One region of the Methylopila henanensis genome, then DNA from elsewhere that is predicted to be linked to it. Evidence: predicted binding sites of a transcription regulator. Region 1 holds the regulator's gene; each other region holds the start of a gene.
The links. Region 1 encodes LexA, which represses DNA repair genes until DNA is damaged. Its sites were predicted from a motif close to TGTTCNNNNTGTGTTCNG; they were not measured.

Region 1 (2,265 bases):
TTTGAAAATCCGGCGCCGCATCCCGATATCAGGGCCACGATCGAACCCTGAGGAGACGGCGATGACCACTGCGACCGAGCGTGCGGTTCTGGCGGGCGGATGCTTCTGGGGCATGCAGGACCTGATCCGCAGGCAGCCGGGCGTGGTTTCGACCCGCGTCGGCTACACGGGCGGCGACGTCCCCAACGCCACCTACCGCAATCATGGAACCCACGCCGAGGCGATCGAGATCGTCTACGACCCGGCCGTGACGAGCTTCCGGCGCATGCTGGAGTTCTTCTTCCAGATCCACGACCCGACCACCCTGAACCGGCAGGGCAACGACGTCGGCCTGAGCTATCGCTCCGCGATCTTCGTCCTGGACGACGACCAGAAGCGGATCGCCGAGGAGACCATCGCCGACGTGAACGCCTCGGGGCTGTGGCCGGGCAAGGTGGCGACCGAGATCGCGCCGGCCGGCCCGTTCTGGGAAGCGGAGCCCGAGCATCAGGACTATCTCGAGCGCTATCCCAACGGCTACACCTGCCACTTCATCCGGCCGAACTGGCGGCTGCCCGCGCGCGAGGAGGTCCGCCGCGCCGGCTGAGCGGCCGCATCCGCGCGGGACGCGGCGGCGCGGAAGCGCCGTCGCCGTAAACGCGACGTTAACCCTTGCGGAACACATCTAGAACAGGTAGATATCTGTTCATGATTTGTTTTTGACGTCGCGGAGCCGGACATGTTGACCCGCAAGCAGTACGAGTTGCTGCGCTTCATCCATGAGCGGCTGAAGGAGACCGGCGTTCCCCCCTCGTTCGACGAGATGAAGGACGCGCTGGACCTCAAGTCCAAGTCCGGCATCCACCGCCTGATCATGGCGCTGGAGGAGCGCGGCTTCATCCGCCGTCTGCCGAACCGCGCGCGCGCCCTCGAGGTGCTGAAGCTTCCCGAGGCCGCGGCGCCGCCGGTGTCGCGCCCCGCCGGCCGCTTCACCCCCAGCGTCATCGAGGGCAATCTCGGCAAGGTCCGCCCGGCCCGTCCTCCGGCAGCGGAGGAAGACGAGGACGAGCGCATGGTGGCGATCCCGGTCATGGGCCGGATCGCCGCGGGCGTGCCGATCGAGGCCATCCAGGCGAAGAGCCACACCATCGCGGTGTCGCCCGACATGCTTTCGGCCGGCGAGCATTTCGCCCTCGAAGTGCGCGGCGATTCGATGATCGAGGCCGGCATTCTCGACGGCGACCTCGTGCTCATCCGCAAGCAGACCGTGGCCGACACCGGCGACATCGTGGTGGCGCTGGTGGACGACGAGGAGGCGACGCTGAAACGACTGCGCAAGCGCGGCGCTTCGATCGCTCTGGAAGCGGCGAACCCGGCCTACGAGACGCGCATCTTCGGTCCCGACCGGGTCGCGATCCAGGGCCGGCTTGTTGGGCTGATCCGCCGCTACTGATCGTCTGCGGCCCCCTGCTCGTCGGGCTCCTCCGGGACTTCGGTGGGATCGACGGCGTCTGACTCAGCGGAGGTCGGCGCGCGGCGCGGCGCGAACTGCAGTCGGAGAGCGACGTCGGGAGGGGGCTCGAAGCCGGCCGGCGACCACGGCCTGTCGCCTCCGGGCGTTCGTGCGGCTGTTCCTAGGAAGCGAGGGCCGTCGCGCTTGAGTTCGAGCGCGCCGGTCGCGGCGAGCGCGCGGCGGTCGACGACCGCGGCGCGGTCGAAGCAGGCGGGCGGCGCCTCGAGTCGCGTCACAACCAGCGTGGCGCGCCGGCAGTCCTCCTCGAATGCGCGCGGGTCCCAGACCAGCGCGGCGACGCCTCCGTCCGCAAGCGGCGCGACGCAGCCATAGGCGTCGCAGCGGCCTGCTCCTGCGGTCCGGCGGGCGCCTGAGGGCGGGCTTGGCGGCCCTTCGCCGTCGGCCGCGAGCCAGACCTTGGCGGCGAATCCGCTGCGCCCGGCGCCGACGAGCGCGAGCTTTCCGTCCGGCCCGCGCACCGCCATGGAGCGCCCGGCCGGATCGATCACCACGTCGGGCCGCGTCGGCCAGGCCGCGAGCGCGAACGCGGCGAGAATAGGCGCGACGGCGAGAAAGCGCAGCGGCGTCCGCCACAGGCAGAGCCAGCAGATCCCGAGCGCGAACAGGAGAAGCGAGGCCTCGCCGAAGGCGCCGGTCGCGCGCTCCGCGCCGGGCCAGGACGCGACGGCGCGGGCGATCGCGAGCACGCCGTCGAGGCCGAGGCCCATCAGCCGCCACCACGGCCCGTCGAGGCCGAGCGGCGCGAACAGCAG
Region 2 (2,265 bases), on a different contig from region 1:
TGGCCGCTCCGCCCGCCTGTTCGTCACCCGCGTCGACGACGCCGACGGCGACGGCGAGGCCGCCGTGGTCTACGCGCTCGACACCACCGACCAGCGCGCGCTAGAGGCTCAGTTCGCGCAAAGCCAGAAAATGCAGGCGGTGGGCCAGCTCGCCGGCGGCGTGGCGCACGACTTCAACAACGTGCTGACCGCCATCATCGGCTATTCCGACCTGCTGCTCGCGAACCACCGGCCGACCGACCCGTCCTTCCAGGACATCATGCAGATCAAGCAGAACGCCAACCGGGCCGCGAGTCTGGTGCGGCAGCTGCTGGCCTTCTCGCGGCGCCAGACGCTGCGGCCGCAGGTGATCGCGCTCGGCGACGTGCTGGCCGAACTGCGGATGCTGCTGTCGCGCCTGCTCGGCGAGAAGGTCAAGCTCGAGCTCGTCCACGGCCGCGACCTGTGGCTGGTGAAGGCCGACCTCAACCAGTTCGAGCAGGTGATCATCAATCTCGTGGTCAACGCGCGCGACGCCATGGCCGACGGGGGCACTGTGACGGTGCGCACCCGCAACGTGACCGCGGCCGAGGCGCCGACCTTCGGTTATCGCGGGCTTCCGGCGGCGGACTACGTGATGGTCGACGTCGAGGACACCGGCGAGGGCATTCCGCCGGAGATCATCGACAAGATCTTCGAGCCGTTCTTCTCGACCAAGGAGGTCGGCAAGGGCACCGGCCTCGGGCTCTCCACCGTCTACGGCATCGTCAAGCAGACCGACGGCTACGTCTTCGCGCTGTCGGAGCCGGGCGAGGGCGCGATCTTCCGCATCTTCCTGCCGCGCCACGTGCCGGCCGAGGCCGAGGAGGCGAAGCCGGTCGCGGCCGCCGCGGCGCCGCAGGACATGACCGGACGCGGCACCGTGCTGCTGGTCGAGGACGAGGACGCCGTGCGCGCCTTCGGCGCCCGGGCGCTCGCCTCCCGCGGCTACACCGTGCTCGAGGCGCGCTCCGGCGTCGAGGCGCTGGAGCAGATGGAGGCGCACGCCTCCGAGGTCGAGCTCGTCGTCTCCGACGTGGTGATGCCCGAGATGGACGGCCCGTCGCTGCTGCGCGAGCTGCGCAAGAAGCAGCCCGACCTCAAGATCATCTTCGTGTCGGGCTACGCCGAGGACGCTTTCAAGAAGAACCTGCCGGAGGGCGAATCGTTCGCCTTCCTGCCGAAGCCGTTCACGCTGAAGCAGCTGCTGCAGGCGGTGAAGCAGACCATCGGCGGCTGACGCCGCGATCCCCTGTCCTCCTTGAAACGAAGGCCCGCCGCGCCGTTTCGCGCGGAGAAGATGTTCCGCTTGTGTTCTTGGAACAAAGTGGGTACATATCGTCGCGTTGAAGGTTCTTCACCCGCCGTGCCATAAGGAGCCGACGCGATGTCGCAAGCCAATCTCCGCCTCGTCGAAGGAAGCTCCATGGACAAGACCAAGGCGCTGGACGCCGCGCTCGCGCAGATCGACCGCGCCTTCGGCAAGGGTTCGATCATGCGCCTCGGCGGCGGCCAGACCACGCTCGACATCGAGACGGTCTCGACCGGCTCGCTCGGCCTCGACATCGCGCTCGGGGTCGGCGGGTTGCCGCGTGGCCGCATCATCGAGATCTTCGGGCCGGAGAGCTCGGGCAAGACCACGCTCGCGCTGCACACCATCGCCGAGGCGCAGAAGAAGGGCGGAATCTGCGCCTTCGTCGACGCCGAACACGCGCTCGACCCGGTCTACGCCCGCAAGCTCGGCGTGAACCTGCAGGACCTTCTGATCTCCCAGCCCGACGCCGGCGAGCAGGCGCTCGAGATCGCCGACACGCTGGTGCGTTCCGGCGCGGTCGACGTGCTGGTGATCGACTCGGTCGCGGCGCTGACCCCGCGCGCCGAGCTCGAGGGCGAAATGGGCGAGGTCCAGCCCGGCCTGCAGGCGCGGCTGATGAGCCAGGCCCTGCGCAAGCTCACCGGCTCGATCTCCAAGTCCAAGACCATGGTGATCTTCATCAATCAGATCCGGATGAAGATCGGCGTGATGTACGGCAGCCCGGAGACGACCACCGGCGGCAACGCGCTCAAGTTCTACGCCTCGGTGCGCCTTGACATCCGCCGCATCGGCGCGATCAAGGAGCGGGACGAGACGATCGGCAACCAGACCCGCGTCAAGGTGGTCAAGAACAAGGTCGCGCCGCCGTTCAAGCAGGTCGAGTTCGACATCATGTATGGCGAGGGCGTTTCGAAGACCGGCGAACTCATCGA
Region 3 (2,265 bases), on a different contig from region 1:
CGGCGCGGCCTGCAGATCGACCTGTCCTACGTCGGCAAGCGCGCCATGGTGGTCTACGACCTGCCGCTGAACGAAGTGGTGTTCGACTTCTACGACCGGCTGAAGTCGATCTCGAAGGGCTACGCCTCGTTCGACTACAACATCACCGACTATCGCGTCGGCGACCTCGTGAAGATGTCGATCCTGGTCAACGCCGAACCCGTGGACGCGCTCTCCATGCTGGTGCACCGCACCCGCGCCGAGGCCCGCGGCCGGGTCATGTGCGAGAAGCTGAAGGAGTTGATCCCGCCGCACCTGTTCGTCATCCCGGTGCAGGCCGCGATCGGCGGTAAGATCATCGCCCGCGAGACCATCCGGGCGCTGCGCAAGGACGTGACGGCCAAGTGCTACGGCGGCGACGCCAGCCGCAAGCGTAAGCTGTTGGACAAGCAGAAGGCCGGCAAGAAGAAGCTGCGCCAATTCGGCCGCGTGGAGATTCCGCAGGAGGCGTTCATCGCCGCCCTGAAGATGGACGAGTGAGCCGCGGAAAAACGCCCGCGCCGAGGCGCGGACCTGCTGTCAGCCAAGGAAGACGGCGAGGCGATCCGCAAGATCGCGCTTAAGTTCGCACTCCCAGATCGTCAGCGTCTCCCAGCCGAGCGCCGCAAGCTCCGCCTTCACCCGCTCGTCCCGCGCCATGTTGCGGGCGATCTTCGCGCGCCAGTAGTCGGCGTTGGTCTTCGGCGTCCGCGCCCCGCGGGCGCAATCGTGCCCGTGCCAAAAGCAGCCGTGCACGAAGATCGCTTTCCTCCGCGAGGGAAAAACCAGATCGGGACGGCCGGGAAGGTCCTTCCGGTGCAGGCGGAAGCGATAGCCGAGCGCGTGGGCGGCGCGGCGCACCGCCATTTCGGGCCCGGTGTCGCGTCCCTTGACGGCGCGCATGACGGCCGACCGGCGCTCCGGCGTCTCGACGCTCGCCAATCCGGTCCTCCTTCGCTCCAGCTTGGTCACTCGCTCCCAACCTATCCGCGACGCCGCGCCGGGACGAGCCCGTCACGGGTTGAAAAGAACAAAATAAGAACATACGGTAAGAGAGACGTCGCCGGAGATCTGTTCCCGTGAACCTTGCCGCCAAGCTCGCCATTCTCGCCGACGCCGCGAAATACGACGCCTCCTGCGCGTCGAGCGGCACGGACAAGCGCCATTCGGCGGGCGCGGCGGGCAAACCTGCGCGCGGGCTCGGCTCGACCGAAGGCGCCGGCATCTGCCACTCCTACGCGCCGGACGGCCGCTGTATCTCGCTGCTGAAGATCCTGCTCACCAACGCCTGCGCCTTCGACTGCCTCTATTGCGTCAACCGGGCGAGCAGCAATGTCGCGCGCGCCCGCTTCAGCGTGGACGAGGCGGTGAAGCTGACGCTCGACTTCTATCGCCGCAACTACATCGAGGGGCTTTTCCTGTCTTCAGGGATCATCCGCAGCCCCGACTACACCATGGAGCAGGTGGTGCGGGTCGCGAAGGCGCTCCGGGTCGATCATGGCTTCCGCGGCTACATCCATCTCAAGACGATCCCGGACGCGTCGCCGGAACTGATCGCGGAGGCCGGGCTCTACGCCGACCGATTGTCGATCAACGTGGAGCTTCCGAGCGAGACCAGCCTGAAGCGGCTCGCACCCGAGAAGGACCTGCGCGCCGTGCGCCGCTCGATGGGCGGGCTCCGCAGCCGGATCGAAGAGGCGAAGGCGGACAAGCGCGCGCCTCGCTTCGCGCCCGCGGGCCAGAGCACGCAGATGATCATAGGGGCCGACGGGTCGGACGATCGCGCCATCCTCGGAACGAGCGCGAACCTCTATGGGTCGTACCGCCTGAAGCGGGTGTACTATTCGGCCTTCAGCCCCATTCCGGACGCCAGCGCGCGGCTGCCGCTCGCGGCCCCTCCCCTGATGCGCGAGCATCGGCTGTACCAGGCCGACTGGCTCATGCGGTTCTACGGCTTCTCCGTCGGCGAGATCACGGAAGCCGGCGGCATGCTCGACCTCGCCGTCGATCCGAAGCTCGCCTGGGCGCTGAGACGCCGCGACCGCTTCCCGCTCGACGTGCAGCGCGCCTCCCGCGAGGATCTGCTGCGCGTGCCGGGGCTCGGCAAGACGGTGGTCGACCGCATCCTGTCCGCCCGCCGCTTCCGCGCGCTGCGGGTGGAGGATCTCCGGCGCATGCGGGCGCCGGTCGAAAAGGCGCTTCCCTTCATCGCGCTGGCGGACCACCGTCCCTCGATCAGCTTGCTGG

Region 2: the regulator LexA is predicted to act here: its motif matches at 1,320-1,337, upstream of recA (recombinase RecA).
Region 3: the regulator LexA is predicted to act here: its motif matches at 1,045-1,062, upstream of ACFSCV_RS07495 (putative DNA modification/repair radical SAM protein).

What each region holds. Positions count from the first base shown of each region.
Region 1 covers NZ_JBHUER010000001.1:289,065-291,329, reverse strand. The annotation lists gene msrA (peptide-methionine (S)-S-oxide reductase MsrA) at 62-586, shown strand; gene lexA (transcriptional repressor LexA) at 719-1,432, shown strand; gene ACFSCV_RS01395 (ComEC/Rec2 family competence protein) at 1,426-2,265, opposite strand, start outside.
Region 2 covers NZ_JBHUER010000004.1:139,912-142,176, forward strand. The annotation lists gene cckA (cell cycle histidine kinase CckA) at 1-1,258, shown strand, start outside; gene recA (recombinase RecA) at 1,406-2,265, shown strand, end outside.
Region 3 covers NZ_JBHUER010000004.1:250,841-253,105, reverse strand. The annotation lists gene lepA (translation elongation factor 4) at 1-519, shown strand, start outside; gene ACFSCV_RS07500 (very short patch repair endonuclease) at 559-960, opposite strand; gene ACFSCV_RS07495 (putative DNA modification/repair radical SAM protein) at 1,098-2,265, shown strand, end outside.